2 regions of the Paraneptunicella aestuarii genome follow, and region 2 is predicted to be linked to the other one. Evidence: predicted binding sites of a transcription regulator. Region 2 holds the regulator's gene; the other holds the start of a gene.

Region 1 (16,341 bases), 1.5 Mb from region 2:
TTTGAACGCCTTTTTCACTGTTGTAGCGTCTTACTGCAAGACTTGCCGCGCCAAGGGAGCATCCGAGATCATACACATTGGTATTGGGCTGGATGTAGTGCTTTGCAAGTTGTCCAATGCCATCAAGAATGGTGTTGTAGCCAGGAATGGAACGCTGGATCATGTCGGGGAAGACTTCTGTCACCGTTTCGTCAAACTGAAAATCAGCGACTTTCTCTTGTGGGCGTGAGTAAATCAGGTCTTTGGGGGAATCTTGCATAGGTAATGAATAATAAATAATTAGAGTTGTTTGGTCTCATGAAATCCGAGGCGGGATTCTACCGAATTTCGAAGCAACCCGGTATACGGAATTTAACAATTTTTCATTCTCTGGTACTGTTCAACGCAAGAGCTGCAAGCTAAACCACTGAAAACGAATTTTGTGAGCTGAATCAAATTCATGCCTTGCACACAGGGGCAGGGTTATATACTGTATCGGGCAATCAATTGCGAGTCGTTATTTTCTCTTGCGTGATAAGTAAACCCGGCACACATCTGTATGCTTTGCGGTTTTTATAATTCAGATTTTGAAGCGATTAAAGCTACCAGCTAACGACGTTTGGTCGAATGGAGAACAGTAATATGTTTGACACTCTTTATCCGGTACCAGAAGAATTTAAAGCCAATGCTCTGGTTAATCTTGAACAATATAAAGCCATGTATCAGGAATCTATTGATAACCCTGATGCTTTTTGGCAAGAGCAGGCTAAACGCATCGACTGGATTGAACCTTTTACTCAGGTAAGCAAATGCAGTTTTGCACGTGATAATGTCAATATTGAATGGTTTTTGAATGGCAAGCTGAATGTGTCAGCTAACTGTATTGACCGCCACTTAAAAGATAACGCTGATCGCACTGCCATTATTTGGGAAGGTGATGATCCCAGCATTAGTCGCCATATCAGCTATCAGGAATTGCACGATGAAGTGTGCAAAATCGCTAATGGCATGAAGAAGTTAGGCATTAAAAAGGGTGACCGCGTTGTCATTTATATGCCGATGATCCCGCAAGCGACCTACGCCATGTTGGCTTGTGCTCGCATTGGTGCTATTCATTCTGTTATTTTCGGTGGTTTCTCTCCTAATGCTATTGCGGATCGTATTCATGACTGTGAAGCGAAATTAGTCTTGACCGCCGACGAGGGGTTGCGTGGTGGTAACCCGGTTCCATTAAAAGCGAATGTTGATAAAGCGTTAGAAAAAGAATCCACCAGTAGTATCAAAAATGTAGTGGTGTATCGCTATACCAAGAATGATGGCTATTGGAATGATGCCAGAGACATAAGCTGGCAAGACCTGGTTGCTGATTTACCTGCGACTTGTGAACCCGAACCAATGGACGCGGAAGATCCTTTGTTCATTTTGTATACCTCTGGTTCAACCGGCACGCCCAAAGGGGTTGTGCATACCAGCGGTGGCTATTTGGTTTATGCTTCATTAACTCATGAAAAAATCTTTGATTATCATCCTGATGATATTTATTGGTGTGCTGCCGATGTAGGCTGGATTACCGGTCACACTTATATTGTTTATGGCCCGTTGGCGAATTGCGCGACAACGCTTATGTTTGAAGGTGTGCCTACATATCCTTCGGTTGCTCGTATGGGGCAGGTGGTTGATAAGCATAAGGTCACTATTCTATACACAGCGCCAACCGCTATTCGTGCATTAATGGCGAAAGGTGATGAGCCTGCACAAGGCTCGACTCGTGAAACCTTGCGCTTAATGGGAAGTGTGGGTGAGCCGATTAACCCTGAAGCCTGGCTTTGGTATCACGAGAAAATTGGTAATGGTAAATGCCCAATTGTTGATACCTGGTGGCAAACAGAAACGGGTGGTGTGATGATCACGCCTCTGCCGGGCGCGATTGACTTGAAACCGGGCTCGGCAACACTTCCTTTCTTTGGTGTGAAACCTGTTTTGCTGGATAGCAATGGCGTTGAACTGCAAGGTGAGAATGAAGGAAATTTGGCGATTACCGGTTCCTGGCCAGGCCAGGCTCGTACCGTTTGGGAAAATCATCAACGTTTTCAGGAAACCTATTTTAGTACATACGACAATATGTATTTCACGGGCGATGGTGCTCGTCGTGATGCTGATGGTTACTATTGGATCACCGGACGTGTTGATGATGTTCTGAATGTGTCAGGTCATCGCCTGGGTACAGCTGAAATTGAAAGTGCTTTGGTAGCCCATGAGAGTGTCGCCGAAGCTGCGGTTGTGGGTTATCCGCATGACATCAAGGGGCAGGGCATTTATGTTTATGTTATGCCTACCGATGGCACAGTGATTTCTGATGAGTTGACAAAAGCGGTAAGGCAGTCTGTACGTGATGAACTTAGCCCGATCGCAACGCCTGATTTTATCCAGTGGACTAAAGGATTGCCCAAAACCCGATCAGGCAAAATTATGCGTCGTATTTTGCGTAAAATTGCGGCTAACGATTATGCCGAGTTGGGTGATACATCCACATTGGCTGACCCTGGTGTAGTGCAAGAATTGATTGATAATCGCCTGAATAAATAGCACTTTACTCGCATTTCGCATATCAAGTTTCCAGCTCTGACAAGGGCTGGAAGCTCATTCCTGTAACGATTTTCTAATTCGTTAAAAGACTCTTCCGAATATAACTGAAAGCAAGTATAGTATCTGGCAGGCTATGTTCTTGTGGTCATGACATAAACCCTTGGAAATAGGTTGATGTCGTTTGTTGTTCATAGTCCGGTATAAAATTTCCTTTAATAATTAGACTAAAGTATAACTCTGGATCATAATTGCTTTTATGATTTGGGTTAAACCTTCTACTTAGACTTGAAGGGGAGAACATGACCAAGTTTTTGATAGCGGATGATCACCCGCTATTTAGGGATGCTCTATCTGCGGCACTAAAACCGTTATTCGACAATTTGGAATTTGTGTACGCCGATTCGCTGGACACTACCCTTTATGCATTGGAAAAGAATCCAGATATAGACTTAGTGCTTTTGGATCTTTTTATGCCGGGCAGTGAAGATTTCTATGGTCTTATTCGGGTAACTGAAGATTATCCTAATGTGCCGGTAGCTATTGTGTCTGGTAGCGACTCACCGAATATTGTGTCTCGCGTGATGACCTTTGGGGCTAAAGGCTTTATTCCTAAAACCACGGCATCTGCCGATACCGCTATTGCTATCAAGAAAATATTAAGCGGTGAAACCTGGTTGCCGGAACATTTGCAAACCAATCTTATTCGTGTTGCAACTGATGAGATTGATATTGCATCAAGAATGGCTGAGTTGACGCCTAAACAATTTCAAGTATTAAAGCAATTACAGGCTGGTTTGTTGAACAAGCAGATAGCTTTTGATTTGAATATCACCGAAGCAACCGTGAAAGCGCATATTAGTGCGATTTTTAAGAAGCTTGAAGTTAATAATCGAACTCAAGCGGTATTGGCTGCTGAAAAACTACAGTTGAACTAGGGTATTGTTAACGCATAGACCTGTATAAATAGCGCGTAAGAATTAGCTGTTCATGTAGTTTTTATTCATTAAAAATCACAAATGAGAACTCCAATAAGTTGTAAGGCTTATTGGAGTTTTCGTACATAAGGAGCTAGCAATGATTAATCCCAATATTCCTTTAGTAGAACTACACCGACATTTGGATGGAAATATTCACCCTGAAACCATCTGGGATTTAGCGCAAAAGCATGGCATCGCCTTACCAGCCAGTTCCCTTGATGAGTTAGTCCCCATGACTCAGATAATCGAGCAAACCAGTGATTTAATGGCCTTTTTGGAGAAGCTGGAATATGGTGTTTCCGTGTTGGCTGATTTGCAGGCTTGCCGCAGAGTGGCATTTGAGAATTTAAGAGATGCCAAGGCGCAAGGCATTGATTATATCGAGTTGCGTTTTTCTCCCTATTACATGGCTAAAGCACACAATCTGGATATGGCTGGCGTGGTTGAAGCTGTCATTGACGGTGTACAAGCAGGTATTCAGCAGTATGGTGTGCAAGCAAAATTGATTGGTATTTTGAGTCGTACCTTTGGTGCTGATATCTGTATGCAAGAACTTCAGGCGTTACTAGCTCATAAAGATAGTATTGTAGCGTTAGATTTAGCGGGTGATGAACTCAATTTCCCGGCTCCCATGTTCGTAGAGCACTTTAATAAAGGACGTGATGCCGGTTGGCAAATTACTGTTCATGCGGGTGAAGCGGATGGCCCGGAAAGTATCTGGAATGCTATTAAGTTGCTTGGTGCTACTCGAATTGGGCATGCCATTGCAGCTACAAGAGATCCTGAGTTGATGTCTTATATGGCTAAAAATCGAATCGCGGTTGAATCTTGCCCGACCTCCAACTTTCACACCAGCACAGTGAAAGAGTTGGAAAAGCATCCTCTGCCTTTGTTTTTGGAAAATGAGATTTTGGTGTCTATTAGTACAGATGATCCGGCTGTATCCAATATTGATTTGCCTCATGAATATGAGGTGGCGCATAAGGTGCTGGGAATGACGGCAGAACAATTAAGCCGGCTGCAGGAAAATGCCATTAAGTCGGCCTTTATGACGGAAAGTGAACGTCAGGCTTTGTGGAATAAAAAGGGATAGGCTCCCGGTCAACAAACAAAGAAAACAAAACTAAAGATTGAGAACATGAAAAAGCCGCGATTAACGCGGCTCTTTACTTCTAAGCTCAGATAAGCTGATCCTTAGTAGAAGTTGGATACGAACTCAATACCCCAGAAGCGAGCTTCATTGACATAGCCCGTCAGGTTGTTGAAGTCGATAACACCAGTCAGTTGTTGTTCGTCTGTGATGTTACGGCCGAATACGGCAATTTCATAATCTGAATTGTTGGCTGACCACTCGTAACCTACACGCAAACCACCTTCTAACAAAGGCTTGCCTTTGAATTCTTCAGCTTCATAAAGTACGAAGTTAACTTCACTGCGGTATGCCCAATCGGTGTAAGCGAAGAAGTTACCTTCACCGATTTCTTTGGTGTAACGCAATGTGAAGTTAGCAATCCACTCAGGTGCTTGCGGAAGAGGGTTGCCGTCGATCAACGCCAAACCATCTTCACGAGTAGGGTCGATCATAGTACAAGGTGCGCCACATGGATCTACAGCCAGGTCTGCTTGCTGAATTTCTGTGTGGTTGTAGCTCAAGCCTGCAGTTGCACTCCAATTTTCATCCAGAGTTGCTTGTGCATCCAATTCAAAACCGTAACCAACTGATTTATCAGCATTTAACAGGCTAGTGAAGTTTCCAGTACCGCCAACCGCAGTTAACTGTTGATCGCTAACTTCGTAGTAGAATACAGAACCGTTAACGCGAGCGCGGTTTTCCCAGGCACGAGATTTGAAACCAGTTTCAAAAGAGATCATGGTTTCTGAATCGGCAGTGGTTGGCGTGCCGCTAAATAACAGGTTACGACCCTGAATACTGGGGGCGCGATAGCCCTTAGCCAAGCGTGAGTAAATATTGGTTTCGTCAGTATATTTGTAGCTGGCGCTGATATCCCAGCTAACCTGTGAGTCTTCTACAGCGGATACAGCAGTGAATGACGGTGCACCAAATGGAGACAGGATAAGCTCACCGTCCCAATCGCGCTCGTCATCAGAGTAACGCAAACCAGCGGTTACTGTCAGGCGATCACTCACTTCGATATCCGCAGAACCAAAGATAGCCCATGCAGAGGTTTCCATATGCTGTTCGGAAAGTCCGTTCAGAATACCACCGGCCAGAGTGTCGAAACTCAGGTTTTGGATCGTTAATTCTTCGTCGAACCAGAATGCACCGACTTGATAGTCGATCATACCCAATTCATTTGAAGAAAGACGGATTTCCTGAGTAATCTGAGAATGATCAGGCATTTTCGCACCAGTTTCTGATGGGAATGGAATAAATCCTGGGCCATAGAAGCCAATAAAGGAAGCACCATAACCACCATCAATGTCACCGATAGATATCATTTCTGCTGACTCTTTACTGGTGATTGAAGTCAGGGTATGGCTACCCATATCGTATTCAAGTTTTAAGATTGCACCTTTGGTATCGATCTTTTGTCTGTTACGTGAAGCAGCGTCTTGATAAATCGTTTCAAAATCGAAATCGTCGATAAGATCATTCGTACCTGGCTTGATAATGTTGGCACGGAACAAGCGCGCATCCGCTTCCGCATCACGGAAATGGAAATTCAATAATGCATCAAATTTGTCGTTAGGCTCCCACAGCAATTGGAAACGACCTGCTTTTTCAGAAAAGCCACCTAATACATTATTTTGTTCAAAGCCCGGGGCTTTGTTGTCGATGTAGTCATCGCGATTTTGAATCAATAAGGAAGCACGAGCAGAAAGTGTGTCAGTTAACGCGCCGCCTACAGCAGTATCAAAATCTTTAGTGCCGTAAGAACCCAAAGTGAAATTTAGGTGAGCATCAAAATCTTGAGAAGGCTTTTTGGAATCTACTTTTACGATACCAGCAGGAGTGTTACGACCAAACAACGTACCTTGTGGACCACGTAGCACTTCTGTTTGTTCGATATCGAACATTGGGAAGCCTTTGGTTAGAGAGTTTTCTAGAACAACTTCGTCATAAACCAAAGAAACAGGTTGTGATGCCAACAAATCGAAATCTGTGTTACCCAAACCACGAATATAAAAACGTGGGAAAGTACGTCCGAAAGAGGATTCGATTAATAGACTGGGAATTCTCATGGAAAGGGCACGAACATCCATACCTGAAGAACCCATGATGTCCATTTCTTTGCTGGTTAGTGCGGCAACAGAAATTGGAACTTCCTGAACGTTTTGAGTTCTTTTCTGAGCGGTAACCATGATGACTTCCAACTCAAGAGATTTCTCGTCTTTTTTACTGTCGTTTTCCTGAGCTAAGGCATAGGGATTAGACAATGCTAATGCCACACCAATAGCTAAAGGTGCTTTGCTGTTAATTTTCATACGAGTACCGTTTATTGTGTGCGATTTCGAAATTGCTTTTTTTTATGCCAGCGCATTATCGGACTAAAGTCTTATAAAAGCACGAAAAAACTACACTGGATAATGTAATTATTCCTTATTGAAACTAAAGATTTGCATACGCAATCTCTGTGTTTCCATGACAAAGGTGTAATTAAAGCTAAAAAAATTCTTACCTGTCAAATTATTCGAGCCAATTCAATTTTTAATTTGAATTCATTCTTTTTCTTTGGGGTAGGTTATTTTTATTTAATTCAGTTTTATTTAATTCAGGAAAGGAAATAAAAAAATAGAGGCTATTAAGCCTCTATTTTTAGAATGGTAAGTCATTAAAATTATTTTTTAATAGACTTGAATGGACGTTGAGTTTTACCCGTATAAAGTTGACGAGGACGTCCAATCTTTTGACCTGGTTGACTTAGCATTTCGTGCCAATGAGAAGCCCATCCTACAGTACGTGCCAAAGCAAAAATACAGGTAAACATGTTAGTCGGGATACCAATTGCTTTTAATACGATACCAGAGTAGAAATCAACGTTAGGGAAGAGTTTCTTCTCTACAAAGTATGGGTCACTCAGAGCAATACGCTCAAGTTCCATCGCTACATCTAACAACGGATCTTTAAGGTTCAGCTCTTTCAATACTTCGTGACAGCTTTCTCTCATGACGGTTGCGCGAGGGTCATAGTTCTTATAAACCCTGTGACCAAAGCCCATCAAACGGAAAGGATCGTTTTTGTCTTTTGCTTTCTCAATAAACATTGGAATGCGATCAACAGAACCGATTTCTTTCAACATATTCAAACACGCTTCGTTTGCACCACCGTGAGCTGGACCCCACAAAGACGCAACGCCAGCAGCAATACATGCATAAGGGTTAGCGCCAGAAGAACCCGCTAATCTAACGGTAGAAGTAGAAGCATTTTGTTCGTGATCAGCATGCAAGGTGAAGATACGATCAACAGCGCGAGCAATGGTTGGGCTGATTTTGTATTCTTCAGCAGGTACAGAGAACATCATATTCAGGAAGTTTTCTGCATAAGACAAGTCGTTACGTGGGTAAACGAAAGGTTGACCAACGTTAAACTTGTAACACATCGCTACCAATGTAGGCATTTTGGCGACCAAACGGATGGCGCTTCTTAAACGCTGTTCCGGATCATGAATAGCCAAATCGTCATGGTAGAAAGAAGAAAGCGCACCAACAGTACCACACAGCATTGCCATGGGGTGTGCATCGCGACGGAAGCCTTTAAAGAAATCATTGACACTGTCATGCACCATGGTGTGACGAGTGATAGTTGATTTGAATTCCTGATAATCCTTTTCGTTTGGCGCTTCGCCGTGCAATAGCATGTAAACGACTTCAAGATAATCCGCGTCGCGGGCTAGATCTTCAATTGAATAGCCTCTGTGCAGCAACACCCCTTTATCGCCGTCAATGAAGGTGATTTCGGACTCACAAGAACCTGTTGCCATGAAGCCCGGATCGAAAGTGAACATTCCGATTTTACCAAGAGCTCGTACGTCAATGACATCAAGTCCTGCCGTGCCGCTTAAAATAGGTAGTTCAATCTCTTTATCACCTACTTTCAGAATGGCTGTTTTGTCTGCCATATAAAACTCTCCTTAAGAAGTTTTTCTGGGTGTTTTCGGGACATATGCGACCCCGCAGAATTTAAGCGCCGCTATTTGTACTGTTATTACCAGCATAAGTCAATTTTAATGCATCGCTTAAGTATACCAATGCTAGTGGCGGATTGCGTAATGAACAAAGTAAATTTAAATAATGATCTAAATACATATGATAAATGGGACTTACGCTTAAAAAGATGTTAGCTAAAAATAAGATGTTAGTTAAAAATCGTGCATTCTGTGAAATAAATGTGAAGCATTTGTTAAATCCATATCACAAGAAATCCGATCTCTAAATAATCTCGTAAAAATGTTTATTTTTGGGTGTAACAAAAATTGTTTTTGCTGCGCGTCACTTATATACTTTTGCGGCGTCACAGCTAAGACCCTACGATTTTAGTGCAAAATAATTTTTCAATTATTTTATTTGTTAATGCTGTGACATCTTGCAGGTAGCTGGAGACTCGTGATTTGGCATTTTTGTGGCAATTTACTAGTCTCTTGAGAGATGTGAAATTTGAAAGCCCGCAAGGGTAACAGGCGATAATGGTGAAAAAACAAAGACCAGTTAATTTACAACTCAATACGATTAGTTTCCCTCCTTCTGCTATTTCTTCGATTCTTCATCGCGTTACTGGCGTGGCAATGTTCTTTGCGCTTTTATTTGTAATATGCGCTTGGGCAATGTCATTAACTTCTGCTGAAGGTTTCGCGACAGTTCAAGAATTGATGAATGGCTTTATAGGCAAAGTTATCGCAATTGGCACAGTGTCAGCATTGACTTATCACTTGCTGGCTGGTTTGCGTCATGTTGTGATGGATTTTGGTCACTGGGAAGAGATTGAGTCAGGTAATAATAGTGCCAAAGTGACGATAGTGCTTTGGGTGATCATAACTATCGTGATTGGAGTTGTATTATGGTAACAAATCAGGCAACCCTGAAGCGTGATGGTGTGCAGGATTTTGTCTCCCTCAGAGCAACTGCGGCAATTATCACTGCCTTTACTGTATTCATGGCATGGTTTTTCATCTCAACTCCAACCATTACCTTCGAAGTATGGCACGGGTTGTTCTCTCATCTCGGCATGAAAGTCTTCACTTTAGCTACGCTCGTAGCAATCATGATTCACGTTCGCATTGGACTATGGCAGGTATTAACGGATTACGTTAAGCCTCCAAAAATTCGTGCAGGATTGCAATTTATCCTGAACTTGATTGCGTTCGTATACGTTGCCGTTGGTCTGTTTGTTTTGTGGGGTATCTAAGTGAAAGTTTCAGTACATGAATATGATGCTGTAGTCATCGGTGCCGGTGGTGCGGGTATGCGCGCTGCTTTGCAAATTTCTCAATCAGGCAAGTCCTGTGCTCTTTTATCTAAAGTATTCCCGACCCGTTCTCACACAGTATCTGCTCAAGGCGGTATTACCGTTGCTTTGGGTAATGCTCATGAAGATAACTGGGAATGGCACATGTACGATACGGTTAAAGGTTCTGATTATATCGGTGACCAGGACGCTATCGAATATATGTGTAAAACAGGCCCAGAAGCCATTCTTGAAATGGAAAATATGGGTTTGCCTTTCTCTCGTTTTGAGAACGGTAAGATCTACCAAAGACCTTTTGGTGGTCAATCCAAGAATTTTGGTGGCGAGCAGGGCGCTCGTACCGCAGCAGCAGCTGACCGTACTGGTCACGCATTGTTGCATTTGCTTTATCAGCAAAACGTTAAGAACAAAACCAAAGTATTCAGTGAATGGTATGCGCTGGATTTGGTTAAGAACCAGGACGGCGATGTTGTTGGTTGTACAGCCATTGATATCGAAACTGGCGAGGTGGTTTACTTTAAATCTCGTGCAGTTGTGTTGGCGACAGGTGGCGCAGGCCGTATTTACGCATCCACTACAAACGCTCACATCAACACCGGTGACGGTGTAGGTATGGCGCTTCGCGCTGGTGTTTGTTTGCAAGATATGGAAATGTGGCAGTTCCACCCAACCGGCATTGCGGGAGCTGGTACATTGGTAACAGAAGGTTGTCGTGGTGAAGGTGGCTATCTATTAAATAAAGATGGCGAACGCTTCATGGAGCGTTATGCACCTAACGCGAAAGACCTTGCTGGCCGTGACGTTGTTGCTCGTTCTATGATGACTGAGATTCGCGAAGGCCGCGGTTGTGATGGCCCTTGGGGTCCTCATATTAAGTTGAAACTGGATCACCTGGGTAAAGAAGTGCTTGAGTCTCGCTTGCCGGGTATTCTTGAATTGTCTCGTACATTCGCACACGTTGATCCTGTTAAAGAACCGATTCCGGTTATTCCAACCTGTCACTACATGATGGGTGGTATTCCAACGAACGTAGATGGTCAGGCGATTACTATCGACGAAAACGGTAATGAAAAACCTGTAAATGGTTTGTTTGCCTGTGGTGAGATTGCTTGTGTATCTGTACACGGTGCTAACCGCCTGGGTGGTAACTCATTACTTGATTTGGTGGTATTTGGTCGTGCGACTGGTTTGCATTTGGGTAAAGCATTAAACGAAATTGATACTGCTAGAGAAGCCAGCGAATCTGATGTTGATGAAGCGCTAGCTCGTTTCAACCGTTGGGAAAACTCAGAACCTGGTAAGGGTGAGGATCCTGTTCAAATCAAGAAAGACATGCAGCAATGTATGCAACTGAATTTCTCTGTATTCCGTGAAGGCGAAGCGATGGCGCAAGGCTTGAATGAATTGAAAGAAATTCGTGAGCGCTTGAAGCATGCCCGTCTGGATGACAAGAGCTCTGATTTCAACACACAACGTATAGAGTGTCTGGAATTAGATAACTTGATGGAAACAGCTTATGCAACAGCCGTTGCTGCGAACTTCAGAACCGAGAGCCGTGGCGCACATAGCCGCTTCGACTTCCCGGATCGTGATGACGAGAACTGGTTGTGCCACTCGATTTATAAACCGAGTGATGAGTCTATGATTAAGCGTGAAGTAAACATGTCGCCTAAGACTCGCGAAGCGTTTCCACCTAAAGCTCGTACTTATTAAGAGGTATTTCATCCATGATGCGTGAATTTTCAGTTTATCGATACAATCCTGATGTTGATAATGCGCCTCGTATGCAGTCTTACAAGCTAGAGGTTGAAGAAGGTCAGGACATGATGGTGTTGGATGCACTCTTATTATTAAAAGAGCAAGATCCAACATTGTCTTTTAGACGTTCTTGCCGTGAAGGTGTTTGTGGTTCAGATGGCGTAAACATGAATGGTAAGAATGGGTTGGCTTGTATTACTCCATTGTCAGACCTGGGGAATGGCACAATTGTTATTCGTCCTTTACCTGGTTTGCCTGTAGTGAGAGATCTGGTTATCGACATGACCCAGTTCTACACTCAATACGAGAAGATCAAGCCGTTTTTGATTAATGACAGTAAACAACCGCCTGCAAGAGAATATCTGCAATCTCCAGAAGAGCGTGAAAAGCTTGACGGTTTGTATGAATGTATCTTGTGTGCATGTTGTTCTACATCGTGCCCGTCTTTCTGGTGGAATCCAGATAAGTTTATTGGACCTGCGGGTCTGTTACATGCATATCGTTTTCTTGCTGATAGCAGGGATACAGCCACCGAAGCTCGTTTGAGTGAACTTGATGATGCGTTTAGCGTATTCCGCTGCCACGGCATCATGAACTGTGTGAGTGTATGTCCAAAAGGATTGAATCCGACTAAAGCAATTGGTCAGATTAAATCTATGTTATTGCAACGAGCGATGTAACAGGAATGCAAATGTGGATCTGGCTTTGGCAAGATCCACATAGCAAGGAAGAAGGCATAGTAAACGAAGTATTCAAAGCATGTCTTAAACAGTGCACTCCGCTCATAACGGCTTGTCTGTGTGTGCATGGGATCTTTGGCTATACTGCAACCATTAACGATTAATATTTGTTTGAGAAAGGGCAAACGATGCACGAAAGCGTGATGAAAGCATGGTGGGAATCGTCTCACATGGCTGGGGGTAACGCTGCTTACGTAGAGGAATTATACGAAGCTTATCTGGACAATCCACTGAGTGTCAGTGAGGATTGGAGAGAAGTTTTCGACAAATTGCCGAAAGTAGACGGAGTAGCACTGGAAACCAAACACAGTGAAGTGCGTAACCAGTTCCGTTTAATGGCCGAGCAAGGTTTAAAGGCTAAAATGCCTGTTGCCGCCAGTAAACAAGTTGCAACCGAAGCTGACCAAAAACAGGTTAAAGTTCTACAGCTAATCAATGCCTATCGCTTTCGAGGGCATCAACATGCCAATCTCGATCCTCTGGGGTTATGGCATCAAGAGCGTGTAAGAGATCTTGAACTGTCATATCACAACCTATCTGAAGAAGATTTTCATAGCGTATATAACGTAGGCTCTTATGCCGTCGGTCAAGAGCAGATGACGCTTGGCGAGTTATATAAGTCGCTGAATCGAACCTACTGTAATTCCATTGGTGCTGAGTACATGCACATCACCAATACGGAAGAAAAGCGCTGGATCCAAAAATATTTTGAAGGTGCCCAGTCCACACCTAAATTTGATCGTGAAACCAAGATCGACATTTTGAAAGGTCTGGTCGCGGCTGACGGTATGGAAAAATACCTTGGGGCTAAATTCCCGGGCGCTAAACGTTTTTCATTGGAAGGTGGTGATGCACTGGTTCCAATGTTGAAAGGCTTGATCAAACACGCGGGTAAAAACGGTGCCAAAGAAGTGGTTATCGGTATGGCTCACCGTGGTCGTTTGAACGTGTTGGTTAACGTGATGGGTAAAAATCCATCAGTCCTGTTCGATGAATTCTCAGGTAAACATGATGAATCATTGGGCATGGGTGACGTTAAGTACCACTCAGGTTTTTCTTCTGATTTCTCAACACCGGGTGGCAATGTTCACTTGGCGCTAGCCTTTAACCCATCTCACCTTGAGATCGTTAATCCGGTGGTAATGGGATCGGTAAGAGCGCGCCTGGATCGTCGTGAATGCGACAATGGTTCCATGGTTCTTCCAATTACCATTCACGGTGACTCAGCTATTGCGGGTCAGGGTGTTGTACAAGAAACCTTTAATATGTCACAAACCCGTGGCTTTAAAGTGGGCGGTACAGTGCGCATAGTGGTGAACAACCAGGTTGGTTTTACTACATCCAAAACCATTGATACTCGTTCCACCCAGTATTGTACTGATATCGCCAAGATGGTTCAGGCTCCGATTTTTCACGTAAATGCTGATGATCCGGAAGCAGTGCTTTTCGTATCACAGCTGGCGTTGGATTATCGCAATACCTTTAAACGCGATGTTGTGATTGATTTGGTGTGTTACCGTCGTCACGGTCACAACGAAGCGGATGAGCCCAATGCAACTCAGCCGTTGATGTACCAGAAAATCAAGAAACATCCTGTTCCTCGTCAACTTTATGCTGAACAACTTATTGCTCAAGGTGTGATTGAAGAGCATGAAGTTGATAAGTTAGTCAATGAGTATCGCGCAGCATTGGATCACGGTGCTTGCGTTGTTCCTGAATGGCGTCCAATGACAGAACATTCTGTTGATTGGAGCCCTTATATCGGGAATGAGTGGAACGTTGCCTATGAGGGCGCGGTTTCTGTGAGTGAATTGAAGCGTATCGGTACCAAGATTTGTGAGTACCCGGAATCGTTTAAACTTCATTCACGAGTGCGTAAGCTGTATCAGGATCGTGAAGCTATGATGGCAGGGGAAAAACTGCTTGATTGGGGTGCGGCTGAAACATTGGCTTACGGCACTATTCTTGAAGCGGGTCATAATATCCGTTTGACTGGTCAGGATAGTGGACGTGGTACTTTCTTCCATCGCCACGCTGTATTACATAATCAAACTGACGCTGCTGAATATATGCCACTGGAATATATTAGTGACAAGCAAGGGAAAATAGAAATCTATGACTCTGTATTGTCTGAAGCGGCGGCCATGGCTTTTGAATTCGGTTATGCAACAGCAGAACCCGGTTCTTTGGTACTGTGGGAAGCTCAGTTTGGTGACTTTGCTAACGGCGCTCAGGTTGTCATCGACCAGTTCTTATCATCTGGTGAGCATAAGTGGGGACGTTTGTGCGGTCTAACCTTATTGTTGCCTCATGGTTATGAAGGTCAGGGGCCAGAGCACAGTTCTGCGCGTCTTGAGCGTTTCCTGCAATTGTCTGCTGGGCACAACTGGCAGGTTTGTGTGCCTTCTACACCTTCGCAGGTGTACAACATGTTGCGCCGTCAGATCATCCGACCTTTACGTCGTCCATTGATCGTCATGTCACCTAAATCATTGTTAAGACATCCTTTGGCTGTCTCTTCCATGGAAGAGTTGGCAGAAGGTCGCTTCTACGAAGTGATTGATGAGATTGATGAGATTAAACCGGCAGGCGTAAAACGTGTGGTTATGTGTTCAGGCAAAGTTTACTACGACCTGTTAGAACAACGCCGCAAGAATGAACAAACCGATGTTGCCATTATCCGTATTGAACAGTTGTACCCATTCCCTCAAGAGGAAATGAAAGCAATTGTTCAAAAATATCAACATGTTAAAGACTGGGTTTGGTGTCAGGAAGAACCTCAGAACCAGGGAGCTTGGTATTGTAGTCAACATCACTTTGTTGAAGCCATCCCTGAAGGGGCAAAAGTGACTTATGCTGGCCGTGCCGCATCGTCTTCCCCTGCTGTAGGTTATCTGGCAATACACAACCAACAGCAAAAAGCGGTTGTTGCCGAAGCACTAGAAATTAATTAAAGGAATACCATGACAATTGAAATTAAAGTTCCCGTGTTGCCGGAGTCTGTAGCTGATGCCACTGTGGCAACCTGGCATGTAAAACAAGGTGACACAGTATCTCGCGACCAAAATTTGGTTGATATTGAAACCGACAAAGTTGTGTTGGAAGTGGTTGCGCCTAATGATGGTGTTATTTCCAGCATTACCGGTGCTGAAGGTGATACCGTTTTAGCTGAACAAGTTATTGCATTATTGGAAGAAAGCGCCGGTCAGGCTAAACCTGCCGCTGCTGAAGCAAAATCTCAATCCAGTTCTAAAGGTGAAGTCATGGATATTAAAGTTCCGGTTCTTCCTGAATCAGTTGCTGATGCAACTGTTGCAACCTGGCATGTACAGCCGGGTGAAGCTGTCTCCAGAGATCAAAATTTGGTTGATATCGAAACTGACAAAGTTGTGTTGGAAGTTGTCGCGCCTGCCGATGGCTCTTTAAGTGAAATCCTGGCTCAGGAAGGCGAAACGGTAAACGCTGAGCAAATTATCGCTAAATTTGTAGCGGGTGCCGGAGCGGCTCCTGCTGCGGCAGCACCAGCAGCAGAAGCAGAAGCTGATTCTGACAGTGAAGCACTTAGCCCGTCAGTTCGTCGTTTGTTGGCTGAAAAAGATATCGACCCTGCATCAATTCGTGGTACGGGCAAAAATGGTCGTATTACCCGTGAAGATGTGGAAGCACATTTGAAAGGTGGTTCTGCTCCTGCGCCAGCAGCGAGTACAACTCAACCTTCTACAGCTGCCGCTCCAGTTACTGGCATGGTAGATCGTACAGAAAAACGCGTTCCTATGACCCGTTTGCGTAAGACTATCGCTACTCGCTTGTTAAATGCCAAGAATTCTACGGCCATGTTGACGACATTTAATGAAGTTAACATGAAACCTATTATGGA
Region 2 (16,341 bases):
GGTTTATAGCCAGCCTTCACTTTTATGCGTAGATGAGGAATACGCGCGGCGTCCAGAGCGCCTGCAACGAACCAGTCTCGCTGCGTTTTGTATCCATCCCCTCTGTCGTGAACAAGGTCTACAGCGACAACGGGAGTCAGGTCTTGCTTGTCACACAATACAAAATCCAGATGACGTCCACTCGCACGTTGCATGGCAGTACGTAAAGTGCGCTTGGCTGTGTTCTTTCTTACATCAAGGATATCGGTTAAGCGTACTCGGCAGATGATGCGGTATTGGTGTCCAACTGCTGTCTCAAGCAAATCCAGAAAATTGCGCTCAACCGGAGTGAACAGATTGCTACGTTTCTTAAAAGGAAAGGCTAGCCCACCGTCATTGAGTTTAAGCGCCATGACTGACACAGCAATTAGCAATATTAGTAAAACGATGACAAGTTCCATATTTACTCCACTTTTTTATACAGCTTTTTGACACGTTAATAGAGGTTGTCTCTAATTTGTGTTTAGCAAAGCAAATTGGATGCCAAGAGTTTTCGGAGTATTAATTTTTTAACGCTAGTAAATCGACCTGGGAACCCGCTTCGTCTTCAGAAATGATAATGCGCAGCTGTTTGTCGTTGGCATGTATAACATATCGCCCTAAATGTTTACTTGTTTCAGTAATGGCAATCTGGGTGTTTTGATAAAATTCTCTAACCTGTTCAGGTGATTGCGGCACATAAAATGACAGTGCAGCCGGAAGTTGTTCCATAAAAGAATGGCAGGTTGTTGCTTTTTCAGGCACGGGTAAGTCAAAAAATTGTTGTGGGCAGGTTTCTGCATTAGTGGTTTGGCTTAATAACAGTAGGCTGGACGCGAGTGTCATTTTGATGACGCGGCTTTTGATGGTGCTGTTTGGGATGATTATGCTATTTGGGATGATAGTGCTTTTGATGGTAGCACTACAGCAACGATACATGCTGTGAATTGAATGATAGAAACGCGATTTAGCCATAAAAAAATAAAACCCCAACAAAACTGACAGCTTCACTATAGCTTTGTTGGGGGCAATCCGCTATTCATGACAGGTATAGCGCTCACCTGCCATGTATAAAGTTTTATTTGGCGACTTCTTCCAGAACGCTACCTGTCGCTCTATCCGGATAACCGATATTCATCACTGCTGACAGCGTAACCGCGATATCTTCTGGCGACGTTAAGCGTGTTATACGTTGAGGTTTCAAATTCCAACCTGCAAAGTACATAGGTACATGAGTATCGTAGAGATACGGTGAACCATGTGTTGCTGCTGAATAGTTGGCAACCATGGTTGAGGTGTTTTGCACGATAGTAATGTCACCTGAGCGTGAATCCACAAAGTTATTGATGACTTTGCTGATGACAGGATCCTGACTGGCTTTAATGGCGCTGATTTCTGTTCTTGTTAACGCTTTAGCCACGCCGGGAACTTTCATCAGCTCAGCAGAAAATGCTTTTCTAATAGTTTCCACATCAAGTTTAGCCGCTTTGATAACTTCATGGTTGAGATAAACATTCGGCAATTCGATAGCCCTGACAAGAGAGGATTCTGTTTTGTATTGCTCTTTTAATTGCGCATCAATTTTTTGAACCGCATCTGGAATTGCACCGCGGAAGCCTGCAAAACCAATAGACTTTTTGTATTCAGGAATGGCATCTACGCCGTGGTCAGCAGAAATCACTAAAAGCACGTTATCCAGGCCGATACGCTTATCTAAATAATAGAAAAACTCAGCCAGTAATGAATCTAATTTAATCAGGTTGTCTTCGGCTTCAAGACTGTTTGGGCCAAAGGTATGCCCAATATAGTCATTCACTGAAAAACTAATAGAAAGATAATCTGTGACATTGTCTTCACCTAGCTGGTGGAGCTCAATCAGTTTCTTGGCGAACTCCATTGTCATCTCGTCGCCAAATGGCGTGAAAGACAACATATTGTAGTAATCTTTGCTTGTTAACTTTGCGATTGAATGAGGGAAGCCTTTTTGAAATCCTCTAGGCGGGATCTGGAATATACGGTTTTTTGTACCGTTGTGGTATTGCCCTTCGTCTTTTGACAGTTTCCATTCTTTGCCCAGATAAGAGTCTTTCAAACCGGATTCATTGAATTCGGTGACCCACTCTGGCAATTCCTTATAGTAATAATCGCTTGTGACAAAGTTACCTGTAGATTTGTTATACCAGAATGACTTACCAAAACGCCCACCAGTTAACACCGCGCCACGATCTTTGATAGACACTGAGTAAATCTTCGCTTTACCGTTGGTGCCAAGATGAAGTTGATCAGAAAAAGTAGAAGCCATTAAGTTGACGGGTGAAGCGGATTTGCCTTCGTCACCTAACAATGTGGAGTTGGCATCGGCGACGCAGTACATATGTTGGTTATTAGATACATCGTACCAATCGTTAGCAATAATACCGTGTTGTGAAGGAACCGCCCCTGTCGCTAACGTAGCGTGACCAACCGCTGTTAAGGTAGAAGCATGGCGGTAATGAGTGTTGTCGTAAGTAACACCTTGTTCCAAAAAGCGGTTAAAGCCTTTGCGATTACGTTGGTTAACAAAGTGATCTTGATAGCGGTGCAATAGATCACCACGCAATTGGTCAACAGTCAGTTGGACGATGAGTTTCGGCTGCTCGGCATAAACGAGTTGAGAACTCAAAATAAGAGAAAGGGTGGCTAATAATTTTTTCATCTGTCGGTCATTAATGCAAAAAGTGGCACAAGGTTAGCGTAAATGCTGTTGCTTCGTCACGGATTTTAGTCAATTACTCAAGTGATTAAGCGTATCACTGGCAATAACTGAATTGAATAAGCGGGTAATAAGATTACTTTATCAGTAGTTCATAAACGCTATATGACAATGGTGTGGAAGAATAAAAGTAATGTATTCAGAATATCAGGAAGTGGCGTTTCTATTTAAACGGATGGTTTTTAATACTGATGGTGGCGGAATATTGATAGCGGCAGAGTGAATTAATATTTGTTTTGAGGGAGATAAGCAAGGCTGCCTTTGCTATGAAAAACAGCCTTCAGAAATTAAAAATTACACAACGCCTAGTTCTTTCAAACGCTCTTTCAGGTAGCTGTCGGCAGTGTATCTTTCAGACAACTTAACATCTGGACGAGGATGCAAGAACAGAGGAAGTGAAATTCTGGATCTGGATTGATCTTGTCCTTCCGGGTTAATTACCTGATGCGTAGTGGAAGGGAAGTAGTGACCAGAGGCTTCTTGCAACATATCACCAATGTTGACGATCAGGTTACCAAAGTCACAAGGTACGTCGATCCAGTTGCCGTCTTTACCTTTTACCTGTAATCCCGGCTCATTTGCTGCTGGTAATACGGTCAGCAGGTTAATATCTTCATGAGCCGCGGCACGAATGGCGTCGGGTTCTTCGTTACCTTGAAGTGGTGGATAATGTAGCACGCGCAACAGGGTTTGCTGACTGTCTTCAATCATGCTGGAAAGCGGCATGGAATAGTTCTTGGAAATCTCATCAGGGCTGTACTTTTCTACCCAGCCCAGTAGTTCTTTTGCCAGAGAAAGTGCTTCACTGTAATAAGTGGAGATCTCTTCTTTTAACTGCTCAGGGCACTTACCCCAAGGATAGTAGTGATAGTATTCCTTGATATCTTTTACTTTGAAGCCTTTTGCAACTTCAGAGACATTAGGCGGAAAGTAACCGTCCTGAGTATCTTTGTTGTACTCAAAATCCCATTTCTGTTCGCTATCGAAAAACTCTTGCCAATGCTTATAGATATTGGAAACTAACTCTTGTCTGATAGGATGATTTTTAAGTACACCGAATCCGGTTTCTTTGAGTGACTCGACAAACAGCTGTTGGGCATTCTCTGCTTGATAGTCAACGGCAACAAGTTTCATGTTAAACCTCTTGTCAAAAAATAGAAAAATGAAATGGTAGCAGCATTTTGAGCTACCATTTTGATCTCGGTCAGATTTATTTACTAACTCTACTACAGCCTGAAGAAAATGGCTTTATCACAGACTGATAAAAAAGCCTGCTAAAGCAGCGCTCATCAGGTTAGCAAAACTGGCCGCTATTACTGCGCGTAAGCCTAATTTGGCAATATCGCTTCTGCGATTGGGGGCCATTGCGCCAATCCCGCCCATCAATATTGCAATTGAGGAGAAGTTGGCAAATCCACATAATGCGAAAGTAACGATGGCTTGGCTGACACCACTCATACTGTCCTTATGACCAACAAAATCAAGGTATGCGACAAACTCGTTCACAACCAGTTTCTGACCAATAAAACTTCCGGCTAAATTGGCTTCTGCCCATGGAACACCCAGCAACCAGGCTAAAGGCTGAAACAAATAACCTAATATGAGTTGGAAAGTCAGATCTTCATGACCGAACAGGGAACCAATGCCGCCGATTAGGCCATTCAGTAGGGCGATAAGCGCAATAAATGCCATCAGCATTGCGCCCACATTGGCCGCGATTTTCATGCCGGAAGCTGCGCCTTCTGCTGCCGCTTCGAATACGTTGGCACTGGCTTCTACTTCACTGCTATCCAGTTCATCAACATCGTTTTTGGCTCTTTCAGTTTCTGGCAAAACAATTTTGGCCATCAACAATCCACCTGGAGCTGCCATAAATGAAGCGGCAACCAGATATTTGATATCAACCCCCAAGCCTGCATAACCCGCCATTACGGAACCCGCAATAGACGCCATACCGCCAACCATTAGGGCGAACAATTCTGAACGAGTCATTGACGAAATGAAGGGTTTAACTACCAGTGGGGCTTCGGTTTGGCCAACAAAAATATTGGCTGCGGCATTCATGGATTCAGGGCGGCTTGTTTGCAGGATTCGTTGTAAGAAACCGCCAATGCCGCGAATAATCCACGACATAATGCCAATGTGATAAAGCACACTGATCAATGACGAAAAGAAAATGATGACTGGCAGGACTTTAAAGGCAAAGATGAAACCTAATGAGGTGCCACCCAATTGCCCGAACATGAAGTCGATACCTTCCTGACTGTAGGTAATGACTTTTTGTACCCCTTGAGCTACGACCAGTAGAAACTGTTTTCCTGGGGGAAAGTACAATACCAGTAACCCCACAGCAGCTTGAATGAAAAGAGCACCAAAAACAGTGCGCCAGTTGATCGCTTTTCGATTGAACGATAATGCGTAGGCAGCAATAAGTAGAGCTACTACGCCGAGTAAGCTGACCATAATTGTCCCTTGTTAATTCAGTATTTGTTTAATATGTGATTTGATGACATCAAGTGCGATTCGGTTTTTACCACCTTGTGTTACTACAACATCTGCGATGAATCGACTTGGCTCGATGAACCTGTGATACATAGGTTTCACAGTTTCCTGGTATTGGACAATAACTGAATCAAGGTCGCGATTACGTTCTTGAATATCGCGTTTTATTCTTCTCAACAGGCAAATATCCAGCGGCGTATCAATAAATACCTTCACATCGAAAACAGGTAATAATTCACTGACAGCCAAGAGCAAAATGCCTTCCACGATAATTACGGGAGCGGGATCAATCTTGATTGTTTCATCCAGGCGAGTGTGTTTTGCATGAGAGTATTGAGGGTATTCAATACTGTTCCCCTTTTTCAGTTGCAGCAGATGTTCAACTAAAAGAGAATGTTCAAATGCATTCGGGTGATCGTAATTAGTACGAATTCTTTCTTCCATTGTCATGTGTGATTGATCGCGATAGTAGTGATCTTCACATAGAACAATGATATCTGCCCCTGATTGGGAGATTTCTTCTTTAATTGTCTTTGTAAATAACGACTTACCGGAGCCCGAACCTCCAGCAATGGCGATAATTCGCGTTTCAAACATTCGTACAACACAGTTATAATTTTTATTGCGACAAAGACTACCAGCGAACGCAAAAAAAGCCAGTAACACTTATCGTAGATACGAAGAAAATGACATTTTTGTTAATTTTTTTGAAATCGATCAAGTAAATTATCTTACCTAAGTAATTTCATCGGATTATTTGTCTCGACGAAAGATTATTTTCCTAACAGCTCATAATCATTTTCATGTAGTCCACTAAGTGCAAAATTGTTCAGTTTTGAGCGAGAGCCTTCGCCTTGTGCTTTCTTTGGAAAGAACTTGCCTTTAATCTCGTTTTCATTTGCTAGCACTTCGTCTAATGCATTCCTGATTTCACTCAACATTTTGTCTATATTGGCTGAGAAATCGGGGCGTTTACGTTTTGTATGTCCAAGATCCATCAAGCGCATGAAGTATTTGTCTGACAAGGCCAAAAACTCATCGGGAAGTTCTTTGTTGTGATAGAGGGCGGGATCCTTGTCAGTGGAACAGTATTCCAACATGGCCAGATAAAAACAGAAAGGCTTGTTTGCCATGGGTACTTTTAAATCTGGCGTAGTGTTTAAATACAATGTTCGACTTGTCAGATCTAAAATCAGCTTAACAGGGATGTCTTCTTCATCTTCCAAAGGTTGATTGGAGGCAAATGATTTGGGGAACAGGTGCGGAATTGCCAAATAGGTCAGTATCAAGCTAATGGCAAAAGGGAGCCAATACAGACCGTAATTTATATCATCGCGACTCACTGCAAATTGCACAGAGATGGTTTCCCGTGGAAAGAGCAGTTTTTTGGATATTTGGATATCCTGTTCAAACTCCAGCGATAACTCAGTGTCTTGAATGGCTTTAACTCGAATAGGAAATTCACTGTTTTGTAGATAATCATTCAGAGAGTTCATATATCGAGCGACTTTGGCGCTATTAGTAGCCTGATTAAATCGATTATCTGCCAATTTTAGCTCTGGTATATCCAGTGCTATACGATTTAGTGTGGCATCAACTAATTGCTTCACAGAAATCTGCCTAAAGCTTTCGGCAGTGTTGTAATAAACCAGATGCAGTATGCTCCACAGTAAAAAGAATGCTACCGCGATTCTAAACCAGGTTTTGGTTTTGCTTCCCATTTTGCTCACTGTGACATCTCTTGGCATGGGTTAACGATAGTAATGTTGTGATAGTAACGGGGATGTTCTGTTTTTTCTGCTAACTCAGCTAGAACTGCCTGTACTTCACAACGCAGGTCAGTGTTTTTTTCCAACATTTTGAGATACCACTTACTTCCGCTAATTTTCTCTTTCAATGAAGTTGTGTAATTTCTGGAAAAATCGAGATCATCTTCTTCTTGCCAAAAAGTAGAAATTAAATCTACCTTTCCACTTACCAATAAATTCCTAAGTTCTTGATGAGATTTAGCGTAGACAATCTCCACTTGCTGTGGCGATAAATCAAGATCTTTTAATAGTCGCATGGGGGCTATGTAGCCAGAACGGCTGGTTGGATAATCAATTAAACCAATGCGCTTGCCCAGCATATATTCCTTATTTAACAAGGGCTTTTCTCTGACCGACATTAAGTAAGCATCGTAGTCTGCATAGGACGCAACCATATCGTAGCTATAGGTTGTGTCGGTACCAAATGCTTGAATAAAATTTTCCTTAATGAGCATAATATCGACAACACCTTTACCAATTAATTGCAAAATATCTCGCTCTTCTGTCTGCCAATATGCGACAATCTCGCCAAATTGTTTACTCACTAATTTGTTTTTACAGAGTGAGTGCATAATTTGCTTCGCCATATAAGGGTTTGGAGCAAACAGAACTAAAGAGTGTGGATTATTCTGGTTTGATGTTTGGCAAGTATCCTCAAACTGGAGAATGCGTGGCAATGAGGTATCGACCATTTTTACCTGGCTATGTGCAACATACCAAACGAGGTAAGTCGCAGTGATAAAACATAGGTACCAGTAGGGTTTTGGCAATCTTATTAGCAACACATTGATAGCCGGTTTGAGTTTATGATTGGGGTATTTTCACCAATTAACCTTACTCATTGCAATAAGTAAAATTACTGGATTGATGTAAGTTACTGAAAAATAGAGAATATTGATAATATATTATGAATCTTGTTAAATACTACCAATTTTCTCTCTATGAACGAGAATGCGCACTCTAATTAGCCATTTCTGGTTGAAGAATAACCAGATTTGCCAGGGACATGCAATGAGAAAATTAATTCACTGCATTGACTGATAACGCAAGAGGGAACTTGGTAAAGAATTTTTAGAGTCGGGGGGCTCTGAGGGATAATATTGCAAGTTCATGTTTTTGCAACAATCTCTTTTTATCCTCTCGCTCAAAGCGATTTTAAGAAATCATTTACACTCAATAACATTAGGAAAACACAATGAAACAGTCCAATCTCAGCCGCATTGCTCTCGCAGTTGCGTTGTCTGTTGGCGTGGGAAGCACTGCGATTGCACAGGAAACTTCTTCCAGCATTCGTGGTAGCGTAGTTGGCCCTCAAGGCGCCCCTGCTTCTTATACTTCAGTGACAATTACTCACGTACCTTCTGGTAGTGTGAAAAGAGTTGAGACCAACGCATCAGGTCAGTTCAGCGCAAAAGGTTTGCGTGTTGGTGGTCCATACAGCGTATTGGTTGATTCTGAGCAATTCGAAGATACTTTGGTTAACGACGTTTACTTAACGTTGGGCGAACCATACGTATTGAACCTGGCTTTGGAAGCTGAACAACAAATCGAAAGCATCGTTGTGACTGGTTCTCAAGTGAGCAGCATCGCTTTTGGCGAAAAAGGTCCTTCTGCTAACTTCAGCCTGGAAGACATTGAGCGTGCTCCTGCTATTAACCGTGATATTAAAGACCTGGTTCGTATCGATCCTCGTGTTTATGTTGATGAAACCTATGATGATGCTATCCAGTGTGCTGGTGCAAGCCCTCGTTTCAACAGCTTGACGCTTGACGGCGTGCGCATGAACGATAACTTTGGTTTGAACAGCAATGGTTATCCTACTGAGCGTATTCCTTTCTCTTATGACTCTATTGACCAGGTTGCTGTTGAATTAGCTCCTTTTGATGTTCAATACGGTGGTTTCACTGCGTGTAACATCAACGCGGTAACCAAGTCTGGTACAAATGAAATTCACGGTGGTGTTTTCTACGATTACACCAGTGATTCTATGCGTGGTACTGATATCGAAGGGACTAACATTTATGAATCTACAGACCGTGATGAACCTAATTTCTCTGAAAAACGTTATGGTTTCCACGTTGGCTTGCCTATTCTGGAAGATAAATTGTTCCTATTCACTTCTTACGAGAAGCTGGAAGGTGCTGAAATCTTCGAATACCCAGGAAGAAGCCGTGTAACTAGCGAAGAAATTGCTCGTATTACACAAATTTCTAAAGAAATTTACGGCTATGACCCAGGTGGTTTCGCTTCTTCCATGCCGGTTGAAGATGAAAAGATTCTGGTTAAATTAGACTGGAACATCAACGATGATCACCGTGCATCTTTAGTATACAACTATAATGACGGTTTCAAACTGGCTCAATCTGACACTTTCTCCTCAGCGTTGACTTACGATGGTCACTTCTATGAGCGTGGTGCAGAATTAAAGTCTTTGGTAGCGTCGGTATACTCAAGTTGGACAGACAGTTTCTCAACTGAGTTACGTATTGCTAAATCTGAGTTGGATAATCGCCAAATTTCTTTGGATGCTGACACTGGTTTTTCTGAAGTTCAAATCCGTACTTCAGGCGGTGCTACAGTATTCCTTGGTCCAGATGACTCTCGTCAATCTAACGATTTGAACTGGGATAACTTCACATTCAAATTGGCGGGTACTTACTATACTGGCGACCACACCATTACTGGTGGTATCGAATATGAAGACTTGAGCGTATTTAACCTGTTCATGCAGCACACAGTGGGCGAGTATCGTTTTAACAGCATCGATGCTTTTGAAGCGGGCACGCCTTCTCGCATTTACTACAACAACTCTGCGGGTACTAATAACCCGGATGATGTTGCAGCTAATTTCTCTTTCCAGCAAAACACTCTGTACATTCAGGACGAGTGGGCTGTTAATGAAGACTTAACTGTTTTGTTTGGTTTGCGTTACGACAGATACACATCTGACGATAAGCCTCGTCATAACCAGACTTTTGAAAACAAATACGGTTTCACGAACGACTCCAACCTTGATGGGATCGACTTGTTGCAACCTCGCTTTGGTTTTAACTACGTAGTATCTGATTCAATTGAAGTTCGCGGTGGTATTGGCTTGTATTCAGGCGGTAACCCGAACGTTTGGGTGTCTAACTCCTATTCCAATGATGGCGTAGTTCAAACTGCGGTTCGTGAGCGTGTAATCGCTAACTTCACTAACCTGTTTGAAACTGACTTGATTGGTCAGGGTCGTCCTCTTTACGACATTCCTCAAGATATGTTTGATGCAGTTGCTGCGGCAGATCCAAATGGCCCAGGTGGCGGTGGCGTAAACGCTATCGATCCTGACTTTGATCTTCCGTCTGAGTGGAAATACTCTTTGGGTGCAACCTATGTCACTGAAGATGAGTACGTCTTCACTGCGGATATTTTGTATTCAGACAAGCAAGATGCGGCTATCGTAAAAGATATCGGTATTATCCCCGCAACAGATGATGAAGGTACGCCAATCTTTGCTCCAGATGGTCGTCCTATCTACACTGGCACTACATCAGAATACCTGTTGACTAACGTTGACGGTGACAGCGGTGAGTCTGTAACGGTGTCTTTTGCAATGAGCAAAGAGTATGACAATGGTCTTAACCTGTCTGCTTCTTATGCATTCTCAGAAGCCAACGACGTTAACCCAATGACAAGCTCTGTTGCTGGTTCTAACTACGGTAATATCGCAGTTTCTGATCCAAACAACCCTGGCGTGTCTACTTCTGACTATGAAATCAGACATCGTTTTACTTTGAATTTGGGCTACACTCACGAGTTCTTCAGTGGTTATGAAACCAAGTTCTCAGTATTTGGTTCTGCTAACGAAGGTCGTCCATACAGCTACAGCTTCTCTGATGATGGTATCTTTGGTGACAGCAGCTTCTTCAGCAATGGTCGTCAATTGTTGTACATTCCTACAGCGGATGATGCGAATGTTGTTTATGGTGATAACTTTAACGTAACCGCGTTTAATCAGTGGATCCAACAAGAAGCGCTTGAGCAATACCGTGGACAAATCCTGGATCGTAATGCGTTACGTGCAGATTGGTGGATCAAGTTCGACGTAAGAATCGAGCAAGAATTCCCTGGCTTTATGGAAGGTCATAAAGGTTCAGCATTCCTGGTTATCGAAAACTTCGGTAACTTGTTGAATGATGACTGGGGTGTATTGCGTCAAGGTTCATTCGTCAGTGAAGCGGTTGTTGACGCGAGTATCGGAGACGATGGTAAATATCACTACAATGAATTCATCGCACCTTCAGTACAAACCGTGTATGAAGATGCTTCCTTGTGGGAAGTTCGTGTAGGTGTTAACTACAAATTCTAATTTCTCTTAAAAAGAAATTGATATTAAAAACCGGCCTTAGACTCTAAGGTCGGTTTTTTTATGTCTATGGTATTCTTGCAAGATTGTTTTTCAGGGGGCTGAAAGTTTGTGAGGAGTTGGATATGAGAATCTGGTTTTGTCTTATTATTCTGTGGAGTGTGGCAAATTTGGTGCAAGCAAAAACGATCCGGATTGCGACCTTTAACGCAAGCATGGATGGCAGCAACTATGTTGCTCGTGGTGAGCGTCCGAAAGGAAATGAACTAGCCACACGTCTGGTTAGTGGAAAAGAACCTCAGATTCAAAACATTGCCGAGATTATTCAAATAGTCCGCCCGGATATCTTACTGATTAATGAATTCGACTATATTCCTGACGAAACTAAAGGCGTACAGGCTTTTCTTAAGCACTACTTATCAGTTTCGCAGCAAGGAAAAGCACCCATCAACTATCCCTATTATTTTACTGCCCCCGTTAATACTGGCGTTGGAACTGGTTTGGATCTGGATAAGGATGGAACGGCTTCTGATGTTGGAGCGGATGCCTTTGGGTTCGGCTTTTATCCCGGGCAATATGGCATGGTTGTACTGAGCCAGTTTCCAATCAATAAAGAGATGGTCAGGACGTTCCAACATTTCCTATGGAAAGATATGCCTGGCTCTCTGCTGACCGATATTAAAGATGATGAAGGGAAAGAGTGGTACAACAAAGAAGCTCAAGCCATTCTTAGACTGTCATCAAAATCCCATTGGGATATCCCGATCAGCGTTGATGGTAATGAATTGCATGTCTTGGTCAGCCATCCCACACCGCCTGTCTTTGATGGTAAAGAAAACCGTAATGGCAAGCGCAATCATGATGAAGTTCGCTTTTGGAATGACTACCTTGGTGATAAAGAGCAAGGCGGTTATCTGTACGATGATCAAGGTGGAAAGGGAGGCTTTACAGGGGGACGCTTTGTTCTTTTGGGGGATTTGAATTCTAACCCTGATGAAGGGGATTCTTACGGACATGCCATTGCAGACTTGCTTAATCATAAAAAAGTGAATGCGTCATTAAAGCCTGAAAGCCAGGGAGGTGCTAAGCATCAACCAAATAATCCATTTGCGAAACACCATACGGCAGGGTGGGGAATGCGAGCAGACTACGTGTTACCTTCTCAGGAAGGAATAGAAGTGATATCTGGAGGCGTTTTTTGGCCAACGCCAGAAGAACCATTGTATCGCTTGGTTGTGGATCGCAATGCTTCTTCTGATCATCGGCTGGTTTGGTTAGATGTGACTCTACAAACCCAGAAATAGCTCGTTAAACCGTCTCAAACAGGTTTTCTACACGTTGTCGGATATTCTCGATTTGAGAGGTATCTGCAGGGGCGATGAATATAGTATCGTCGCCAGCAATCGTACCCAGTACGCCATCGGAACGTCCCAGTGAGTCAAGCAAGCGAGCTATAAGCTGTGCCGCTCCGGGAGTGGTGCGAATGACGATCATGACGTTATTGTGCATTACGTCTAACACCAGTTGCTTTAAAGGGCTCTTGGCTGTAGGCATGCCTAGTTCTGGAGGCAGGCAATAGACCATGTCACCTTTTGCATTGCGCGCTCTTACTGCCCCGAATTTACTTAGCATACGCGATACTTTCGATTGGCTAATATGCGCAAAGCCCATTTCTTTCAGCGCTTCGACAATTTCGCCCTGAGAGCCATAACATTCATCTTTCAGAATTTCTTTAAAGGCTCTGATTTCATCATCTTGTTTTGTGGACACAGTATTACCTCTCAGTATTCAGGCCAGATATTGTCCATATCAATGATCAAAATGCAATGAATTCGAACTGATAGAGATTGAAATTCAATATTCTATAACTTGTTGGAATGACATAAGGGACAATCACTATAAATGGATGTAACAATTTGTATTTAAAGAATTTATTGGTATTTTCCGAGCCCTGCTATGGTGTTCCAAATGAAACATAATCTGCCATAGTTGTTAAGTTAGTGTAAAAGGACTGTAAAGAATGGCGCAATAAGGTTTTCATTACTACATTGTAAGTTACCCTGAAAGCTTACATGTGTACTTGTACCAAGGTGAAAAGAGCAGTATCTTTACGCCCTCATTTTATATGTGCACCCTTAGGAGAAAGAAATGAAAGTAGCAGTCTTAGGCGCTGCCGGTGGTATCGGTCAGGCTTTGTCTCTGTTGTTGAAAACCAGTTTGCCTGCCGGATCTGAGTTGTCCTTGTACGACGTTGCTCCCGTAGTTCCGGGTGTTGCTGTTGATTTGAGCCACATCCCTACCGACGTAAAAGTTAAAGGTTTCGGTAAAGATGACTTGGCTGCTGCATTAACAGGTTGCGATATCGTTTTGATTCCTGCGGGTGTTCCTCGTAAACCGGGTATGGATCGTTCAGATCTGTTCAATATCAATGCGGGTATCGTTAAAGCATTGATCGAAGGTGTTGCTGACAACTGTCCTAATGCGTGTATCGGTATTATCACTAACCCGGTAAACACAACAGTAGCGATTGCTGCAGAAACCTTGAAAGCAAAAGGTGTTTACGACAAGAACAAATTGTTCGGCGTGACGACACTAGACGTTATTCGTGCAGAAACGTTTGTTGCTGAATTGAAAGGCAAAAACCCGGCAGATGTTCATGTTCCTGTTATCGGTGGTCACTCAGGTACAACTATTCTGCCTCTGTTGTCTCAAGTTGAAGGCGTAGAATTCTCTGATGAAGAAGTGGCAAGCCTGACTCACCGTATTCAAAACGCAGGTACTGAAGTTGTTGAAGCGAAAGCTGGCGGCGGCTCTGCAACCTTGTCTATGGGTCAAGCAGCAGCTCGTTTCTGCTTGTCTTTGGTTAAAGCGATGCAAGGTGGCGACGTAGTTGAATACACTTACGTTGAAACTAACAGCGACGACGCAGAGTTCTTTGCTCACCCAGTGCGTTTGGGCAAAAACGGCGTTGAAGAAATTCTGCCTTACGGCGAACTAAGCGCATTCGAGCAGAAAGCAAAAGACGATATGCTTGACGGTTTGCGTGGCGACATCAAAATTGGTGTTGAGTTCGTAAACGGCTAATCACGCTGATTAAAGTGAATATGCTGAAAAGGGTTTCGAGAGAAGCCCTTTTTTGTGTCTGGATAAAAGCACTCAATCCGGCAAAATACATTCAACTGTACCTGAGCTGCGATTGGTTAATAATTGCTGAAACTCATTAGCTTGTCGGCTGTCGAGCGACACGCTAATTTCAATATGATCTGTATATTGTCGATCTAAAATATCTGCTGAAAACTCCTGACACAGATGTTCAACCAACGAAACGTGATCATAATCGCACCTAATGAGCATTTCCTGTTGTGGGATTTTCTCTGTGGTTTGCAGCAGTTCAAGTGCCTGTTTGACCCCGCCACCATAGGCTTTAACTAATCCGCCAGTGCCCAGTTTTACACCGCCAAAATAGCGAGTAACCACAGCACTGATTTCGCCAATACCACTACCGGATAGCTGTGCCAGCATCGGACGCCCCGCTGTACCCGAAGGTTCACCATCATCGCTGCAACCCCAAAAGGTGGAGTCATTCGGTTTTGCAGCAACGTAAGCCCAGCAATTGTGTCGGGCGTCTTTATGTTTTTCTTTCATCTCTTCAATGAATTGCTTTGCAGCATCCACGCCCGGAGTATGCGCCAGATAAGTGATAAAGCGACTCTTCTTGATTTCTTCTTCAAAAATCAGTGATTCGGCGGGTATGAGGTACGGGGAATCTGACATGGAAAAGAAAATGAACCTTCACGAAAATATGCCTGCATTATACAAACTTGTGCCAGCAAACAACAATTACCCTTGACCATGAAATAATAGATTGACAAAAAGCCCTCGCCGCTATAAATTTTGCGCCCACTTGCCCAGGTGGTGAAATTGGTAGACACGCTAGCTTCAGGTGCTAGTGGCCTCACGGCCGTGGCGGTTCAAGTCCGCCCCTGGGCACCATTCTGTTCCCCTTTCCCTTACATTCCCGCTAATATTGGCGAAACGATAAATATTTCCAAACAATAGGTACATGATGAGCAATAATCAGTCAGATCCTCTACATGGAATAACCCTTAAGATGATGTTAACTGAGCTGCAAGCCGAACTTGGTTGGCAAGGACTGGCAGATAGAATCAATATCAATTGTTTTAGTAATAATCCCAGCCTTAAATCCAGTTTAACCTTTCTGCGTAAAACGCCTTGGGCGAGACAAAAAGTGGAACAACTGTATGTCAAAACCAAGGGATTAAGCGTTAAAAACACCCCGACAGCCAATATCGATACTCATTCAGACTCAAGCGAGAATAAGCCAGTTATGGAAAATCCTTGGCAACATTGGGCTCTACCCAATAAGCGGGGATCTACCCAATAAGGCTTTACCCAATAACCGCACAATAGAATCTGACCGTTAATGATAATGAGTCAGAAAACGCCTTTCTCCGAATCTCATTCTCTCCCTTAAACATCTATTCCCTCTTTGTAATGTGATGGAAAAACCACCGCGATAAGTGAACTGTTTCACCCTCAGTTTGTGCTTTGTTGTCCGTAAATTTGCCCCATTATTTCGATGGTTAGGTAAGTGTATGGTGCAGATATCCGAGCTGGAACGTATTCAGGTTGAGCTTGAACGAAGAGGGCGTCACTTGGGGGCTTTCAGATACGACAATAGAACGGATGTTGCATTAAAAGGAAATCGGGCGAACGATACCAGTTTTGGCGTTGTTTTGATCGGCAAGTATGTGGGTGAGTTTACCGATGTTTTAAACGAGGTTTCGACTAAACGTAAAGGGTATCGAGTCCCTGCGGTTTTAGGGCTTATCGAAGAAGTTGAGCTTCCCATTGTTGCTATGGTGACCTTGTCATCCATTATGGGTTTTCTTACA

The links. The regulator ArgR, encoded in region 2, controls arginine synthesis, uptake and breakdown. The targets are predictions, from matches to a motif close to ANTGAATANNTATTCANT.
Region 1: the regulator ArgR is predicted to act here: its motif matches at 8,721-8,738, upstream of KIH87_RS09550 (citrate synthase).

What each region holds. Positions count from the first base shown of each region.
Region 1 is NZ_CP074570.1:2,305,620-2,321,960, forward strand. It holds gene cmoA (carboxy-S-adenosyl-L-methionine synthase CmoA) at 1-259, opposite strand, end outside; gene acs (acetate--CoA ligase) at 622-2,565, shown strand; gene KIH87_RS09535 (LuxR C-terminal-related transcriptional regulator) at 2,865-3,500, shown strand; gene add (adenosine deaminase) at 3,640-4,635, shown strand; gene KIH87_RS09545 (TonB-dependent receptor) at 4,737-6,989, opposite strand; gene KIH87_RS09550 (citrate synthase) at 7,343-8,623, opposite strand; gene sdhC (succinate dehydrogenase, cytochrome b556 subunit) at 9,191-9,565, shown strand; gene sdhD (succinate dehydrogenase, hydrophobic membrane anchor protein) at 9,559-9,906, shown strand; gene sdhA (succinate dehydrogenase flavoprotein subunit) at 9,907-11,679, shown strand; gene KIH87_RS09570 (succinate dehydrogenase iron-sulfur subunit) at 11,694-12,404, shown strand; gene KIH87_RS09575 (2-oxoglutarate dehydrogenase E1 component) at 12,593-15,418, shown strand; gene odhB (2-oxoglutarate dehydrogenase complex dihydrolipoyllysine-residue succinyltransferase) at 15,428-16,341, shown strand, end outside.
Region 2 is NZ_CP074570.1:759,920-776,260, forward strand. It holds gene KIH87_RS03240 (DUF2726 domain-containing protein) at 1-440, opposite strand, end outside; gene KIH87_RS03245 (hypothetical protein) at 541-993, opposite strand; gene KIH87_RS03250 (alkaline phosphatase family protein) at 1,097-2,713, opposite strand; gene KIH87_RS03255 (2OG-Fe(II) oxygenase family protein) at 3,065-3,904, opposite strand; gene KIH87_RS03260 (NupC/NupG family nucleoside CNT transporter) at 4,022-5,233, opposite strand; gene udk (uridine kinase) at 5,246-5,869, opposite strand; gene KIH87_RS03270 (hypothetical protein) at 6,046-7,002, opposite strand; gene KIH87_RS03275 (type 2 periplasmic-binding domain-containing protein) at 6,999-7,625, opposite strand; gene KIH87_RS03280 (TonB-dependent receptor) at 8,276-11,428, shown strand; gene KIH87_RS03285 (endonuclease/exonuclease/phosphatase family protein) at 11,551-12,729, shown strand; gene argR (transcriptional regulator ArgR) at 12,734-13,195, opposite strand; gene mdh (malate dehydrogenase) at 13,574-14,509, shown strand; gene KIH87_RS03300 (YigZ family protein) at 14,582-15,199, opposite strand; tRNA gene KIH87_RS03305 (tRNA-Leu) at 15,332-15,418, shown strand; gene KIH87_RS19520 (VF530 family protein) at 15,537-15,830, shown strand; gene KIH87_RS03315 (DNA-directed RNA polymerase) at 16,042-16,341, shown strand, end outside.